DNA from 4 places in the Rhizobium sp. GW821-FHT14E12 genome. Region 1 is predicted to be linked to each of the others. Evidence: predicted binding sites of a transcription regulator. Region 1 holds the regulator's gene; each other region holds the start of a gene.
What was found. The regulator LexA, encoded in region 1, represses DNA repair genes until DNA is damaged. The targets are predictions, from matches to a motif close to TGTTCNNNNTGTGTTCNG.

Region 1 (4,399 bases):
CGTCTCGACGAACCGGCGGTCACCGCCCGTCGAACCACCCTGCCCGCCCGGCTGCTGCACGGAATGAGTCGCATCGAAAATCACTGGAGCGCCCATGGCCGCCATGATCGGCAGCGAGCGCATGTCGGAGACCAGCGTGTTGTAACCGAAGGAGGCACCGCGCTCGCAGAGCATGATGTTCGGGTTACCGCTGTCGTTCAGCTTGGCCAGCACATTCTTCATGTCCCAGGGCGCCAGGAACTGACCCTTTTTGACATTGACGACGCGGCCGGTCTTGGCGGCGGCGACGAGAAGATCGGTCTGGCGCGACAGGAAGGCCGGGATCTGCAGGATGTCTACCGTCTTGGCAACGACAGCGCACTGCTCCTCGGTGTGAATGTCGGACAGGACCGGAAAGCCATATTCCTTCTTCAGATCAGCAAAGACTTCCATGGCCTTTTCCAGGCCGATGCCGCGCTTGCCGGACAGCGAAGTGCGGTTCGCCTTGTCATAGGAAGACTTGTAGACAAGGCCGATACCGAGCTTGCCGCAAAGTTCCTTCAGAACGCCGGCTACCATGAAGGCATGATCGCGGCTTTCCATCTGGCAGGGGCCGGCAATCAGCGACAGCTTGGCGGTGTTGGAAAACAGAACCTTGGATGCGCCCTCGCCGACGATCACTTCGGAATTGGTGCTCATACTATCTCCTCGAAGGCGAACAACGCGCCCTGTCCGGGGGCGGGCTTTGCCAGAATACGATTGTTCTTACGCGTGTATGTGACGCCGTTAGCAGCCAAATGCGACGATGTCACGGAAAGATCGCGCGTCTTGAAAAGGATTGCGCGCGCCCGAAGGCCGGGATCGCCCGCCGGCAAGGGAAAATCGTAAAAGGCTTCCATGCCTTGCGGGGTCAGGAGCTCTATCCGAGCATTCGCCGTCTCAATCGTCAGCCCGAAGGAATGTTCCGATATCTTCGGCCTATCGACAACCTGCTCGAAGAAACCCCGGAATGCCGCCGGCTTCGGCGTCGACAAGGCTATGCGCGCAATGCCAGTCACACCATTGGCATGCCGCTCCAGGGCGCTGCGATCCGCCGGCAAAGGATTGATGCGCTGGGCGCAGAAAGCATAAAAATCCGGCGACCGCAGATCGGCCGCGAAAGCGAGACGGAAGCCGGCGATCGTTTCAGAGCCATCCGGCATACGCATCGGCCGTTCGAAATTCAGCATCCGCCCGGCCGACAGGGCGTTTGCCTGGAAACGCTTGTCGTCAACGGCCGCATCTTCCGTGCCGAAAACCACGGCCGAAAAACCTTCTTCGCCGAGACGAAAACGATAGGCCTGGTCACGGGCAACGAAAACATTGCCTTCTTCGATGCTCGTTTCGTATTGCTCGTGCGACGCGACGCCCAGGGGCTCCAGATAAGTCTTGTCGGAAAAGAACACGCAAGCATTCTCGGTGCCGAAGGGATGGCGCGCGTCGGCGGCGACTGTAAAACCGAGCTTGCCCAGCCGTTCCCGCGCCATGGCAATATTGACCGTCGGCAGAACGAGATGATCCAGCGGATGCGGCGATGAAACCATGGTTTCCCCCTTAGTGCTCGCCGCAGGTTTGCGCTCTTCCGACGCTCAATTCAAGATGAAAACGCAGCGTTTAAAACCAGGCAGATCGCAAATGGGAGGGCTCGTTATCGAATGCCTTGCAATTGCGCGGAAGTCGGGATTGCTCCGGGTTTCAGTGATCATGCAAAGATAGCCGGCTCCCATTCCCGCAGAATCGATCATGGTCGATTTCCGCATCTGTTTCATTGATCCGCGCTGAAATACTCCGTGGTTCCGCCTACTAGGGACTTGTTATGTTCCCCTTTATTTAATGCGCCGGCAAAACATTCATCGAAAATTAGGGACTTGCGGAACACATATGGAACATATAGTGTCCGTTCTGGATTTGTTTCACGACACCTTCACGATTCTGGGGTTCAAATACGATGTTGACACGCAAGCAGCAGGAACTGCTTCTCTTCATTCACGAACGGATGAAGGAGTCCGGCGTTCCACCTTCTTTCGATGAAATGAAGGATGCGTTGGACCTTGCGTCCAAGTCGGGCATTCATCGTTTGATTACGGCTCTGGAAGAGCGCGGCTTCATCCGCCGCCTGCCGAATCGGGCTCGGGCGCTTGAGGTTATCAAGCTGCCGGAAGCCTATAGCCCGAGCCTGCAGCCGCGTCGCGGCTTCTCGCCGAGCGTCATCGAAGGCAGCCTGGGCAAACCCCAGCCCGTACAGCCGCCCGCCCCCGCCAAGCCGGCGAACGACGAGAACAACAGCGCCGTTTCCGTGCCGGTCATGGGTCGCATCGCTGCCGGTGTTCCGATCTCGGCCATTCAGAACAACACCCACGATATCACCGTCCCCGCCGACATGCTTGGCTCCGGCGAGCATTATGCGCTTGAGGTCAAGGGCGACTCGATGATCGATGCCGGTATCTTCGATGGCGACACCGTCATCATCCGCAATAGCACCACCGCCAATCCCGGCGATATCGTCGTTGCCCTGGTCGATGATGAAGAGGCGACATTGAAGCGCTTCCGCCGCAAGGGTGCCTCGATTGCGCTCGAAGCGGCTAACCCCGCCTACGAGACCCGTATTTTCGGACCGGATCGCGTCAAGGTGCAAGGCAAGCTCGTCGGCCTCATCCGCCGCTATCACTGACAGGTGACACGGGCGCGATCGGTGCACCGAAAGCGCCCGTTCGCCAGTCATAGGCACGATGCAAATTCCATGGCCGTGCCAGGGTATCAAACGCGGTCATGGCGATTGGCTTGTCGGCACTGAGATCCATCTCGATAGATCCGGTCCGGCGGAGATTGGCTCCTGTGAAAAGCATGGCTCCGGATTTGCAACGGTCGAGACGCAACCGGATAGGAATCACGACAATATTGCCTGTGTCGCAGGCCGGACCAAGATAGGCGGCATTCTCAATGGTGACGAGTATGTCGCCATTGTCCAGCATCGCGACACACCATTCCCGCTTCTGACAGACAAACCCGCCCTGCCCCGCATTGTCCAATGCCGCGTCCATTGCCTTTCGGACGGCATTCTTTTCCTCTGAGCTCAGGCGGCGACGGGTATCCGACTTATTGATTTTGGGTAGCTGGCTGTCGGACACCAGTATCGTCGGCGGTTTGTGATCGGTTATCGACAATGCTCCTCGCCACTGGTCGAAGATGAAACTGGGCGGCTTTTCGCGATTGGTCGCCAAGGCACCGTCTCGCAGGAGTGCCACCAACGTCCCATCTTCGGAAATCATCAGGTCGGGCTTTCTGACATCCGGGCCGAGCGCGACGGCTGCGACTGTGCCGATGATCACGAGCGCACCGGCATGTCGCAGCCGCGTTCGCAACAATGTCATCAACAAGAAGCCGGCAATAACAGCCGGGAACATCCAAGGCGGCTGTCGCCCGAAAGGAATATCGCCGCCCCAGGCGGCGACCGTCGTGGCGACACCTATGACAAGCTCGAGTCCCTTGCCGGTGACTTGCCAGAATGGGCCATCGAGGCCGAATGGCATCAACAGCATTGCCGCCATGCCGAACGGCATGACGATGAAAGAGACAATCGGCATGGCCGCGAGATTGGCGGCGAGCCCGTATGTCGCCAGTCGGTGAAAATGCTCGATCGAGAAAATCGCTGTCGATGCCCCGCCGAGAAACGACGTCGACGCTATACCGCCGAAAAAGCGCGAGACGAAGAGCAGCGGGCGCAATATCCGGAAGCGGGAGAAGACGGTCTCTCGATGTCGACGCCGCGTCCAGAGCGTATAACCGGACACCAGTGCGAGGGTCGCCGCATAAGACATCTGGAAACTTGGCCCGAGTACCTGTGATGGTGACAGAACGAGAATGATGATCGCTGACAGCGCGACGTTTCGAAGGCTGATGGATGGCCGGTCGAACAGCACGGCAATCAGCATGATCGCCATCATGATGAAAGCGCGTTCGGCCGAAACGCCGAAACCGGAAATGAGGTAGTAGGCCGTCACCGTCACCAGCGCGCCGAAGGCTGCGATCTTCTTTGTCGGCCAGGCTTGCGCCACGCCAAAGAACAGGCTGAGAACATAACGCAGGCCGACATAGAAAATGCCGGCCGATAGCGCCATATTCAGACCGGAAATGGCGATGATGTGCGTAAGGCCGGCGGTGCGCAGCGCTTCGGTCGTCTCCTGCGAGATCGCTCGTCTCTCATCGGTGACAAGGGCCGCGGCAAAGGCACCGGTATCGCCGGGCAACGTCCTCCTGATCCTGTCGCCGATACTGTTGCGCAAACCCGCGAGCCAGATATCAGCCCTATCGAGAACCGACCCCTCAACGATATCAGCAGCCGGTAGCAACAATGTCGGCGTCCCATAGGCGAAGCCATTCG
Region 2 (4,399 bases), 270 kb from region 1:
GGCAAGGCGAAGATGAGCAAATCGCAGGGCAACGCTATCCCGCTCTCTGCCTCACCGGCCGATATTCGCCAGGCGGTGCGGCGGATGTACACTGATCCCGATCATCTGCGCGCAGCCGATCCGGGTAAGGTCGAAGGCAACGTTGTCTTCACCTATCTGGATGCGTTTGCCGAAGATCGGGATTTGGTCGATGAGATGAAAGCGCGATATCGAAAGGGCGGCCTTGGCGACATGGCGGTGAAACGGCACCTCGAAGATGTGCTGCAAGCGCTACTCGCGCCCATTCGCGAGAGACGTGCCCGTTATGCGGGCGATCCGGGTTATGTTCTGGACCTGCTGCGGCAGGGTACATTGAACGCAAGGGAGCGGACCGAGGCGACGCTTGACGAACTGCGCGCCGCTCTCGGTCTCTTCAGGTTGACCTGATGAGCAGCGCTATTCCGCCAGGGCAACCGCGATTTCGGCGGCGAGGCGCGCGTTGTTTTCGACCAGCGCGATGTTGGTCTTCAGGCTGCGGCCATCGGTGAGGTCGAAGATGGTGCTGAGCAGGTAGGGAGTGACCGCCTTGCCGACGATTTCGTCGCGTTCGGCGCTGTCGAGCGCGCGTTCGATATAGATCTCCATCTCCTCGCGCGGGATTTCGGCGGCTTCCGGCACGGGATTGGCGATCAGCATGCCGCCGTCGATGCCGAGTTGTTCGCGGGTTGCCTGGAAATTGGCGATCGCCGCCGGGCTGTTGAGTGTCAGCGGGCTCGACAGGCCGGAAGAACGCGACCAGAAGGCCGGGAATTCGGCGCTGTCGTAGGTGACGACGGGAACACCGCGGGTTTCCAGCACTTCCAGCGTCTTTGGGATGTCGAGGATCGCCTTGGCGCCGGCGCAGACGACGATGACGCCGGTGCGCGCGAGTTCTTCGAGGTCGGCGGAAATATCGAAGCTTTCCTCAGCGCCGCGATGCACACCGCCGATGCCGCCGGTGGCGAAAACCTTGATGCCGGCGCGGGCGGCGGCGATCATTGTCGCGGCAACCGTTGTCGCGCCCGTGCGGCGCTCGGCGATGGCAAAGGCGAGGTCGGCGCGCGATACCTTCATCGCGCCTTCGGTCTTGGCGAGCGCTTCCAGCTCTTCCGGCTCCAGGCCGATATGCAGGACGCCATGAATGACGGCGATCGTTGCCGGTACGGCGCCTTCCTGGCGGATGATCGCCTCGACGCTCTGCGCCATCTCGATATTGCCGGGATAGGGCATGCCATGGGTGATGATGGTCGATTCCAACGCCACCAGCGGCGCGCCACGCATTTTGGCGGCGGCTACTTCCTTTGAATAGGAGATCGGCAGCAGGGGGGAAATGGGTTTGGTCATGGTCTAGTCCAATCGGCTGAAACAGGAAATGCGAAATCAATGCGCTTCATGACAGAATTACGGCTTGCGGAACAAGAGCCAACATCGCCTTCAGAAGCGCGGGCGACAAATTTTCCGCCGTGGCGAAAGGGGATTGCACGGTAATGGCAGCGGCCGCTGCGCCGTGACGCACGGCCTCGGCGAGATCATGGCCGGCAAGCAAAGCGGCGAGAATGCCGGCGGCCAGCGAATCTCCGGCGCCGGTGACATCGGCGATCTCATCCACCACTGGCGGCTGCAGGCTGACGGTGGTATCGCCGGAAAAGGCGATCAACTCGCGCTTGCCACGGGTGATCACACCGCTCTTGAGGCCGAGCGCGCGCAGTTCGGCAACCCAATCACGCGGATCGTCCGGCCGGCTTTCCGTCAGTGCCGCGGCCTCCGCCTCATTGAGGAAAAGGTGGTCGATCCCGGCAAGGCAGGGCTTCAGGCGCACGACCTTGGCCGGCGAAATCGCGATTGCGGCCAATGGCTTGCCGTAGGTGGATGCCCGCGCGGCAATTGCGCTTAGCGTATCGGCCGGCAGGTTGGCGTCGCAGAGGATCAGATCGGTGGCCTCGAAAGCGTCGCGGATGGCGCGGATCGCCAGCCGGCGCGGTACGAACAGCTTGTAGAGCTCCATGTCGGCAAGCGCGATCACCAGATTGCCGTCGCGCTCAAGGATCGCCGTATAGCTTGGCGTCTTGCGATCGAGGAAGACGAAGGGCTTGTCGTCGACGCCGGCATGGTTTGCGGCTTCCGCCACCATCTCGCCCGAGGGATCACCGCCGCGCGGCGAGATCAGCCGTACGTCGAAGCCGAGGCGAGCCAGATTGCGCGCCGCGTTGAAGCCGCCGCCACCCGCCTCCTCGAACCAGGCGCCGGGGTTGCTGGCGCCGGGCGCCGTATCGCCGAAAATGCGGCCGCGCCGATCAATATGAGCGCCGCCCAAAACGAGAATCTTCTTCGCCATATCGATCTCCTCAGCGGCCAAAAAGGCGAATCGAAGCGGTTGATAACATGCCGGAATTGGTCGGCGAGGGTACGTAAGTGCTTGGGATGAAAGAAGAAAACAAATGTAGAACGAAATTCATTTTACCTTTTTCTTTCAATTGCTTGTTGTGCTCTTGCGAAAAGAGAACAAATCGAGTACACAATTCTCATCAGCGGCGACATTGCTTGAGCGGCTTCAATAACCTAAAGGTGGATCGAATGTCTCAGAATTCTTTGCGGCTTGTAGAGGACAAATCGGTGGATAAAAGCAAGGCACTTGAAGCGGCGCTCTCTCAAATTGAGCGGTCGTTCGGCAAGGGCTCGATCATGAAGCTCGGCTCTAACGAGAACGTGGTCGAAATCGAAACAGTTTCCACCGGCTCCCTGAGCCTCGATATCGCGCTCGGCATTGGTGGCTTGCCGAAGGGGCGTATCGTCGAGATCTACGGGCCGGAAAGCTCCGGTAAGACGACACTGGCGCTGCAGACGATCGCTGAAGCCCAGAAGAAGGGCGGTATCTGCGCCTTCGTCGACGCTGAACATGCGCTCGACCCGGTCTATGCCCGCAAGCTCGGTGTTGACCTGCAGAACCTTTTGATTTCGCAGCCCGACACCGGCGAACAGGCGCTTGAGATCACCGATACTCTCGTGCGCTCCGGTGCCATCGACGTTCTCGTCGTCGACTCCGTTGCCGCGCTGACGCCGCGCGCCGAAATCGAAGGCGAAATGGGCGACAGCCTGCCGGGCCTGCAAGCCCGCCTGATGAGTCAGGCACTGCGCAAGCTCACTGCTTCGATCTCGAAGTCGAACACCATGGTGATCTTCATCAACCAGATCCGCATGAAGATCGGCGTCATGTTCGGTTCGCCGGAAACGACGACCGGTGGTAATGCGCTGAAGTTCTACGCCTCCGTCCGCCTCGACATCCGCCGTATCGGCGCCGTCAAGGAGCGCGAAGAGGTGGTCGGCAACCAGACCCGCGTCAAGGTCGTCAAGAACAAGATGGCGCCTCCCTTCAAGCAGGTGGAATTCGACATCATGTATGGCGAAGGCGTTTCCAAGACCGGCGAACTGGTCGATCTCGGCGTTAAGGCCGGCATTGTCGAGAAGTCCGGTGCTTGGTTTTCCTATAACAGCCAGCGTCTTGGCCAGGGCCGCGAAAACGCAAAGCTCTTTCTGCGCGACAACCCGGATCTTGCCCGCGAGATCGAACTGTCGCTACGCCAGAATGCCGGCCTGATCGCCGACCGCTTCCTGCAGAATGGCGGGCCTGATGCCGATGACGGCGAAGCTGCCGCTGAATAGCGGTTTCCGGAGCCTTTCCAGGCTCTGATATAGGACTAAAATTCAAAACCGGCCGTATTGTCCAAGGGATGTGCGGCCGGTTTTGTTTGTGCGGCTGGACAGGGCCGGGAGCGAACGATAAAAGCCACTGACTTTGATAGGACTTGCCGAAGGCATACTGAAGGGCCAAACATGAGCGGTGTGAATGAAATCCGGTCGACCTTCCTCGACTATTTTAAGACGAACGGCCACGAAATCGTGCCGTCGAGCCCGCTCGTGCCGCGCAACGATCCGACATTGATGTTCACCAATGCAGGCATGGTGCAGTTCAAGAACGTTTTCACCGGCCTGGAGCAGCGTCCCTATACGACGGCATCGACTGCGCAGAAATGCGTGCGCGCCGGTGGCAAGCATAACGACCTCGACAATGTCGGCTATACCGCCCGTCACCACACCTTCTTCGAAATGCTCGGCAATTTCTCTTTTGGCGACTATTTCAAGGAGCGTGCCATCGAGCTCGCCTGGAACCTGATCACCAAGGAATTCGGCATCGACGCCAAGCGCCTGCTGGTGACGGTCTATCACACCGACGACGACGCCTTTAACCTCTGGAAGAAGATCGCCGGCCTCTCGGACGACAGGATCATCCGCATCCCCACCAGCGACAATTTCTGGGCGATGGGCGATACCGGACCTTGCGGCCCGTGCTCTGAAATCTTCTACGACCATGGCGATCATATTT
Region 3 (4,399 bases), on a different contig from region 1:
GCGCCTCGAATTCCAGCGCGAGCGCCTTTAGCGAGGCGGTCTGGACTGCCTTGGCGTCCGGCCCCTCGGTTCCCGAGACCGGCGTAAACCGGAATCCGGTCAACTGTCCCACATGATGTCCCTCAACGAAGACATCCCCATTCACACTGATTTCAGCTTCCAGCATCGCATTCTCTCTCAGGCGCTTCATGAGCACAGATGTCCTGCGATCAACAAAGCGGTTCGTCAACCTTTCATGTAACGCGTCGGACAATCGATCCTCGATTTCCCGCGTCTTTTCTTGCCAGTGTGTCGGATCGGCAAGCCATCCGGGCCGGTTCGACACATAGGTCCAAGTTCTTATCTGCGCGATTCGCGCCGAAAGCGTGTCGATCTCGCCATCCGTCCGATCGGCGCGGTGCACCTGCTCGGCAAGAAACTCCTCCTTCACCGTGCCATAGCGCACGAGGTCGGAAAAGAGGGTAGCGATAAGATCGGCATGCTGGGCGGGCGTAATACGCCGATAGTCGGGAAGCGCACAGGCTTCCCATAATTTTTCGACCCGCGCCGGGCTGCTGGCGAGATCGGCAGTTTCCAGATCGCGCGACAGCGCTTCCAGCGCTTGTTGATCAACCGCCGGCAGTGCCCGCGTCAGGCCCGGTACGCGGGGCGCCTCCTCAAGGCTCGCGCGGAGCGAAGCGATCGACGAAAAATCGAACTGCTTGGTGCGCCACTGTAGCACCTTAACATTATCGAACTCATGACCCTCGATGCGCCGCACCAGCTCGTCGTCGAAGGGATCGACCTGGCCCGTCACGCCGAAGGTGCCATCCTTCAGATGGCGACCGGCGCGGCCGGCGATCTGGCCAAGCTCGCCCGGATTGAGGTTGCGGAACTGATAGCCGTCGAACTTGCGGTCCTGGGCAAAGGCAACGTGATCGACATCGAGATTGAGGCCCATGCCGATCGCATCGGTCGCCACCAGATATTCGACGTCACCGGCCTGATAGAGCGCCACCTGGGCATTGCGGGTGCGCGGGCTGAGCGCGCCGAGCACGACGGCCGCCCCACCGCGCTGGCGGCGGATAAGCTCGGCAATGGCATAGACCTCGTCGGCGGAAAAAGCGACGATCGCGGTGCGTTGCGGCAGGCGGGTGATCTTTTTCTGGCCGGCATAGAAGAGATGCGACAGGCGTGGCCGCTCGACGACGGTGATCCCCGGCAGCAATTGTTCAAGGATCGGCCGCATCGTTCCGGCGCCGAGCAATAGCGTTTCGTCACGACCGCGCAGATGCAGGATGCGGTCGGTGAAGATATGGCCGCGCTCGAGATCGCCGGCGAGCTGCACTTCATCAATGGCAACAAAGGAAGCGCGGGTCTCGCGCGGCATGGCCTCGACGGTACAGACCGAATAGCGCGCATTGGGCGGCGAAATCTTCTCTTCGCCGGTCACCAGCGCAACATTCTGCGCGCCGACCTTCTCGACGACACGCGTATAGACCTCGCGCGCCAGCAGCCGCAGCGGCAGGCCGATCACGCCGTTGCCGTGCGCCACCATGCGCTCGATAGCGTAATGGGTTTTGCCGGTATTGGTCGGTCCGAGCACCGCGGTTACGCCGCGTCCGCTCAGGATCATTGGCTGCGAGGTCTGAGTCATAGGTCCGTGCATGGGCGAGAAACCACTGTCTTACGATCAGCAAGCTCCCCAGGGAAGAGGAGAAGAGATGACGACCATATGTGACAAAGGCAAGACCTGAATCAAAAAACAACCGCCGCAACATTCGATTTCATAAATAACAAGCTCAACCAAAAGCTACATTATCGCTACATCCCAGGCGAGTCCCGACGAGTCCGGAACAGCTTGAGAACGAATCGGCGACGAATCGCTGACTCCGATGAGTTCCTATTTTGTTCACTACAACATATGGATTTCGATTCCTAGAGTCCCACCAAATGCTGAATCGTCTTTTCACCCGCCTTTTCCATGAAAAGGGAGTCAATCGGTTATTCGGCAGGGATCGGGATTACCTTGCGAAACATGATTAACCATTTGTAAATATGGCGACTTCCTTTGCGAATCCAACTCAGGAAAGCGCCCCGTTAAGATTCGGGTCAAAGCCGGAACGAATCGGCGACGAATCACCGATTTCTTCGGATTCCGCCTTTGTTCTCCACAATATCTAGCGCATTTACGGAGGAAACGCACAGGACTCCGGATGGTTGAAGCGCAGAATCGGCCCGAATCGGGGATTGCAATTAACCTTTAAGCGAAGTCGAATAAAATAAATCAATAAATTCCCGCAGGAATTGTATCCGTTAACACCTCGATCAAAGCCGGAACGAATCGGCGACGAATCGCTGATTCCACCTCGTATTCTATTTGTTCACGGCTACATCTAGCGATCGGATGAGGAAGCCGACCCAGATGGAGAATGGGCTGACGGAGTGGACGAGCCCGAAAGCGTGCGATCTTAACGATTTCGATCGATGGGGCACCACCTTGCGGCGATCGGGCCAATACCCGCATGCCCGAAGGCAGTCATCGCTCTAAGGCCCAATCGCTCGCCGGCGTTAACCAAAGCCCAAATGCAGAACGAATCGCTGACGAATCGCGGACAGGCCCATCTTCCCGTTTCGTTCACCGCAACATATTGTATTTAAATAAATTTTTAACCATAAGAAGAGGTCGTCGAACGGCATTTTCGCACGCGCAACGCGCTGCTCCGTTAACCTTTTCACCTCGACCTACCGGCGCGTCCTAACACCGGCGGTTATTTCTGAGCCGGAACAATTTCGCCCGGCGCGAGTTTCTTCGGGTAGCGAACACGGTGCGCCGCCCGTTTGGTATAAACGAGGTAAATGGGCGCACCGTTTGAAGCAACCGCTGGGGCGAAGTCTCACTCCAGCGGAAACTTCAAACGCTGGACGTGGAGGAAATAAGCCATGCTTGGTACCATTTTACTCGTAATCGTGATTCTCATGCTGATCGGTGCATTCCCGAGCTGGGGTTACAGCCGAAGCTGGGGATATGGTCCATCCGGCGGTCTCGGCCTCGTTCTTGTCATTGTTCTCATTCTATTGCTGATGGGCCGGATCTGATCGGGCTGATAACGTTGAAAACCTCGTCATACCAGGGAGCAAATACCATGAAGAAAATCATCGTCGCGATCGCCATTGTTGGCGCGCTCGCCTCATGCAGTGCCACGGAGAGAGGCACGGCCATCGGCGCCGGAACAGGCGCGCTCATCGGCGGCGTTGCCACCAATAGCTGGGGTGGTGCTGCAGTCGGCGCCGTGGCCGGCGGTGTTGTCGGCAACCTCATCGGCCGCTCTCACGAGCGCCGCGGCTATTGCATCTATCGCGACCGCTATGGCCACCGTTACGAGGCTCGCTGCCGCTAAGCCGGTGACAGGCTAAGACAGATTTCCGACCGGTCGTCAGCACGTTGTTAACGACCGGTCGCGAAGATCAAATCGTCATGCAGAAAACTTCGAACCGGCATATTTAGGCGAATACAAGCACCCGCGCCGATCGCGTAGGGATGGGTCAACGTTTTTGAAAAGGGACGGACACCATGATTGCAATCATCGCAGGCGTCGCAGCATTTGCTCTCGTCGGGACCAGCCTCATCGTGCTGATCCACGCCTCGCGGGCGCATGACAGGGAAATGCGCCGGATGGTGTTCAAGCCCGTCATCCTGGAATTCAAGCCCAGGCAACAGCGCTCCAGGAATTCAGGCCGGAACTGATTGCCGGACACTCCCGACAATCAGCCAACACATCGATCCTATAGGCTCAAACGACGAACTGGCCGCCGTTGGCGCTGATCGTCGATCCCGTGATGAAACCGGCATCATCGGCGGCGAGGAAGACGACAACGCGGGCGATCTCCTCCGGCTCACCCAAGCGTCCCACGGGGATCTGCGGGATGATACGCTCATTCAGCACCTTTTCCGGCACCGCCAGCACCATTTCCGTGCCGATATAGCCGGGGCAAATGGCGTTGACGGTGATGTTCTTGGCCGCCCCTTCCTGCGCCAGCGCCTTGGTGAAGCCGAGGTCGCCGGCCTTGGCGGCGGAATAGTTCGCCTGGCCCATCTGGCCTTTCTGGCCGTTAATCGACGAGATATTGATGACGCGGCCGAAGCTGCGGTCACGCATGCCCTGCCAGACGTGATGCGTCATGTTGAACAGGCCGGTGAGGTTGGTATTGATGACCTCGTTCCATTGCTGCGGCGTCATCTTGTGGAACATGGCGTCGCGGGTAATGCCGGCATTGTTGACGAGGATCTCGACCGGACCAAGCTCGTCCTGCACCCTGGCGATCCCCCTGCCGCAGGCCTCGTAGTCAGTCACATCCCATTTGTGGACGGAAATGCCCGTCACCTCATGGAAAGCTCGCGCTTTCTCCTCATTGCCGG
Region 4 (4,399 bases), on a different contig from region 1:
GACGGGCACCTGGTGATCGGAGGCTCCTATAATTTCACGGCGGCAGCCCAGAAACGGAATGCCGAGAATGTCACGTTTACCGATAGCCGGGAGGTTGCAAAGCAGTTCTCCGACAATTGGGATAGCCGGTTAAAGGCGTCCAGGGCGGTTGAGGGCATCGCGCCTGAGAACTGATCGATCTCGGTGCAAGGCCAACCGAGCGATGACCCTCTCCAAGGCGCTGATCGGGCTTTTAGAAAATCCTATCGCACGTCATTCGGCGGCCGGGTTTTCGTTTAAGCTCAGGTGGATTGCTCAAAGGGCAAGGGCGAGCTGGGGTTCGCTTCCTTCGTCGGCAGCATCGAGAGACGAAAGCGTTACGCCAAGCAACCGAATTCCCTTCGCAACAGGAAAGATCGGCGACAACAATAGCCCCACGATCTCTGCGATTTCGACGCCACTGGCCACCGGCGCAACGACAGTCTTGCTCCGGGTCATCTGGGTAAAATCATCCCATTTCACCTTCAGCGTCACGGTCTTGCCGCGGATGCCATTGGCCTCGCAATAACGCCAGACCTTGTCGATCAGCGGCTGCAAGCCGGCGCGAGCGGTCTCGAGATCATGAATGTCCTCGCGGAACGTGTCCTCGGCGCCGATCGATTTGCGGACGCGGTCGGGGTCGACTTCGCGCTCGTCGACACCGCGGGCGATCCAGTAGAAATACGGTCCCGACTTGCCAAAATGCTGCTGCAGGAAGGCGAGATCGCGCTCCTTCAGATCGGCGCCCGTCTCGATCCCGAGTTTTTGCATCTTCTCCGCCGTCGCCGGTCCGACGCCATGAAATTTCTTGACGGGCAGCGCCTCGACGAAGGCGGGTCCGTTCTTCGGGGTGATGACGAAGAGCCCGTCCGGCTTGCGCTGGTCGGAGGCCATCTTGGCGAGGAACTTGTTGTAGGAAACGCCGGCCGACGCCGTCAGTCCGGTCTCGGCCCTGATCCTTTCGCGGATCTGCTCGGCGACCTCAGTCGCGATCTCCATGCCTTTCAGGTTTTCGGTCACATCAAGATAGGCTTCATCCAGGGATAGCGGTTCGATCAGCGGCGTGTATTCAGCGAAGATCGCATGGATCTGCTGCGATACTGCGCGATAGGCATCAAAGCGCGGCTTGACGAAGATCAGCTCTGGGCATTTTCGCTTGGCTGTCACCGATGGCATGGCCGAATGAACACCGAATTTCCGCGCTTCATAGCTGGCAGCCGCCACCACACCGCGCGCCTCGCCATGGCCGACGGCGAGCGGTCGCCCGCGAAGCTCAGGATTGTCGCGTTGCTCGACCGAGGCATAGAAGGCATCCATATCCAGATGCAGAATCTTGCGTGGGGTGCCGGAGGTGCCCATGACGATCGCTCACCCTGCCGACGGCCGCGGCCGCCTGACATCCCGCGCGGCAGTTTTGTAGGGCGGCCTTTGAACCGAACTGTATGTCACAACAGCAGTCCTTCCTCCGGAGACGGAGCAGGGGGTTCGACGATGACAAGCATGTTGCCGGGAAGGGGACGCTGCAGGTGCTTGACCTCGTCCCAGGAACCCGTGAGCCAAAGGTCAACCTCTTCCGGCGTCGTCAGGATCGCCGGCATCGCCTTGAAATGAACAGGAGCGACGATCTCATTGGGCGATGTCGTCAGAAACCCGAACAGCTCATATTCCCGCTCGCCATCCCTGACTTTCCGTACGCCCTTCCAAGGCGTCCAGAAGCCCGCGAAGAACATCAAAGGCCGGTCCTCGTTACCGGCAAACCAGGCGTTCGGGATCCTGCCACCTGGAACCTTGCTCGCGGGATTGGGCTCCGCGAAGGAGGTGAACGGCACCACGCAGCGGCTTGTCGGCCCGAGCCAGCGGCGCCAGTGCGGCGAGCCGACATTGCGGATATTGGTAACGCCCGGATCGTAATTCTTCACATAGGCCGGCGGTGATGGCATGCCCCAGGTGACGCGCGCGATTTCGCGCTGTCCGTCGTCTCCGACGCGGACGATCGGCGCCTGGTAGCCGGGATAGACATCGAGTGAGGGCTCGTTCCAGCCGGCCTTGTCGCTGAACGCCTTGGTGAACTGCATCACGGCATCGCGCGTCGTTGTGACGTTATAGAGATTGCACAAACCCCAATCCTCCTGCCTCTCCATCCCAGCCTATTCATACCAGCTTCGGGATGGACGTGTCGCCGCCTTCGGAATTCTCCGTCGATCTGCGCAAACATACCGATCTTGCCCGCTCCCAGATCGCGATCACCGCCGCCTCTTTTACTCACCCGATTGACTCATGACCCAAGAAGGAACAAATAGAGAACATATCAGCCAAGAGCAATATTGCAAACCCCTGAGGAGCCTGTCTGTTCAAAATGCCCGAACCTGCCGTCAGTTCCGTCGTCGCCGAGCTTCGAGACCGCATCCAGCGGCTGGAAGGCCCGAGTGGCCGTGTGCGAGAGGTCTTGCCATTCGGGGTGACGGAGATCGACAGCCGATTGCCGGGAGGAGGGCTGGCGCTCGCAGCCCTTCATGAGGTTGCCGGCGGCGGCAACGGCGCCATCGACGGCGCAGCAGCAGCCCTGTTCGCCGCTGCAATCGCCGCCCGCTCGAAGGGCCAGGTGCTCTGGTGCGTCACACGGCCGGACCTGTTCGCGCCGGCGCTGGCCCAGGTGGGTCTGCTGCCGGGCCGTGTCATCTATGTCGAGGCCGGCGACGAGAAATCATTGCTCTCCTGCATGGAAGAGGGCCTGCGCCACGGTGGCCTCGGTGTCGTCGTCGGTGAGCTGGCGCGACTGTCGATGACCGCCTCGCGCCGGTTGCAGCTTGCCGCCGAAAGCTCCGGCACCATCGGCATTGCCGTTCGCCGCTGGCGCCGACAGACCGAGGCATCGGATTTCGGGCAGCCGACGGCCTCCGTCACGCGCTGGCGGGTTTCTGTCTTGCCATCCTCCCCCTTGCCCGTCCCAGGCGTTGGTCGGCCGCGCTGGTTGCTAGAACTCATCCGATGTCGTGCCGGAGACAGTGCCGATTTTGAAGTGGAGGCCCCCGATGCCAAGGGTCGTATCGCTCTTCCTTCCGAGCTGGTCCACGGATCGCCTCAGACGGAAACTGGGCGACGCAGCGCCTCCGCCTGAGACGCCGCTCGTCCTGATCGGCCGCGAGCAGCGCCGGCGCGTCGTCCTGGCGGCGAACGCGGCTGCGATTTCAGCCGGCTTGCGCATTGGCATGCCGGCGACCAAGGCGCAGGCACTCGTCGCGGACCTCGTCGTGATGGATGCCGATCCGGCCGCCGACGCCGAGGCGCTTGAGCGCCTGGCGCTCTGGGCCTTGCAGCGCTATGCGCCGATCGTTGCCTCCGATCCGCCCGACGGTCTGGTGATCGACACCACAGGCGCGGATCATCTGCATGGCGGCGAGGCGCTGATGCTGTCGGGCATGGTCAACCGCTTCTTCGCCTCCGGCATTTTCGCGCGGGCGGCGGTTGCCGACAGCTGGGGTGCTGCCCATGCCTGCGCCCGGTTTTTGGGCGACCCGACACTTGTCATTCCCACGGGTGTTCAGGCCGACGCTGTCAAAAATCTGCCGATCGCAGCACTTCGTCTCGATCCGGCCATCGTCGCCGGTCTTCGTGTCCTCGGGTTCAACACGATCGGCGAGCTGGCAAGCCAGCCGCGTGCGCCGCTCACCCTGCGCTTCGGGCCGGAGCTCGGCCGCCGGCTTGACCAAGTGACGGGGCGCATTGCCGAGCCGATCGATCCGGTGCGCACGCCGGAACTGGTCGAAGTCCGCCGTTCCTTCGGCGAGCCGATCGCCGCACCTGAGACGATTGCGCGCTATACGGCCAAGCTGGTGGACCAGCTCTGTCGGGCGCTGGAAGAAAAAGGTCTCGGCGCCCGTCGCGTCGACCTGCTGTTTCACCGGGTCGACAGCTCCTATCAGGCGATCCGTGCCGGAACTGCCACACCGGTTCGTGACCTCAAGCGACTGACGCGACTGCTCACCGACCGGATCGAAACCATCGATCCCGGCTTCGGTATCGAGATCATGTCGCTGACCGCAACCCATGCCGAGCAACTCATCGAACGCCAGGTAATCTCCTCGCTGGTTGAAGAACCGCAAGCCGACGTCTCCGGGCTGATCGACATCCTCGGCAACCGCATCGGCGAGCGTCGGCTCTACCGCCTTGCACCTGTTGCGAGCGACGTGCCCGAGCGCTCCGTTGCCCGCGTGGCGCCGATGACCCCCGACAATGGTGAGACCTGGCCCGATCACTGGCCGCGGCCGACGCGGTTGCTGCCGCATCCCGAATTGATCGAGACGATGGCGCTCTTGCCAGATCATCCCCCGGTCAGCTTCACCTGGCGCGGCATCCGCCGGCGGGTCAAACGCGCCGATGG

Region 2: recA (recombinase RecA) is a predicted target of LexA. The motif match lies at 2,517-2,534, and genes of this name have one in related genera.
Region 3: AC1RO0_RS25755 (helicase-related protein) is a predicted target of LexA. The motif match lies at 1,878-1,895, and genes of this name have one in related genera.
Region 4: AC1RO0_RS23775 (ImuA family protein) is a predicted target of LexA. The motif match lies at 2,307-2,324, and genes of this name have one in related genera.

What each region holds. Positions count from the first base shown of each region.
Region 1 covers NZ_JBXAPH010000001.1:147,454-151,852, reverse strand. The annotation lists gene kdsA (3-deoxy-8-phosphooctulonate synthase) at 1-678, opposite strand, end outside; gene AC1RO0_RS00795 (VOC family protein) at 675-1,562, opposite strand; gene lexA (transcriptional repressor LexA) at 1,967-2,689, shown strand; gene AC1RO0_RS00785 (ComEC/Rec2 family competence protein) at 2,670-4,399, opposite strand, start outside.
Region 2 covers NZ_JBXAPH010000001.1:413,575-417,973, reverse strand. The annotation lists gene trpS (tryptophan--tRNA ligase) at 1-426, shown strand, start outside; gene AC1RO0_RS02125 (pseudouridine-5'-phosphate glycosidase) at 436-1,362, opposite strand; gene AC1RO0_RS02120 (carbohydrate kinase family protein) at 1,409-2,353, opposite strand; gene recA (recombinase RecA) at 2,593-3,678, shown strand; gene alaS (alanine--tRNA ligase) at 3,850-4,399, shown strand, end outside.
Region 3 covers NZ_JBXAPH010000009.1:63,839-68,237, forward strand. The annotation lists gene AC1RO0_RS25755 (helicase-related protein) at 1-1,636, opposite strand, end outside; gene AC1RO0_RS25760 (DUF3309 domain-containing protein) at 2,923-3,078, shown strand; gene AC1RO0_RS25765 (YMGG-like glycine zipper-containing protein) at 3,126-3,380, shown strand; gene AC1RO0_RS25770 (hypothetical protein) at 3,554-3,727, shown strand; gene phbB (acetoacetyl-CoA reductase) at 3,774-4,399, opposite strand, start outside.
Region 4 covers NZ_JBXAPH010000007.1:244,072-248,470, reverse strand. The annotation lists gene AC1RO0_RS23790 (phospholipase D-like domain-containing protein) at 1-174, shown strand, start outside; gene dinB (DNA polymerase IV) at 295-1,377, opposite strand; gene AC1RO0_RS23780 (SOS response-associated peptidase) at 1,464-2,135, opposite strand; gene AC1RO0_RS23775 (ImuA family protein) at 2,375-3,136, shown strand; gene AC1RO0_RS23770 (Y-family DNA polymerase) at 3,051-4,399, shown strand, end outside.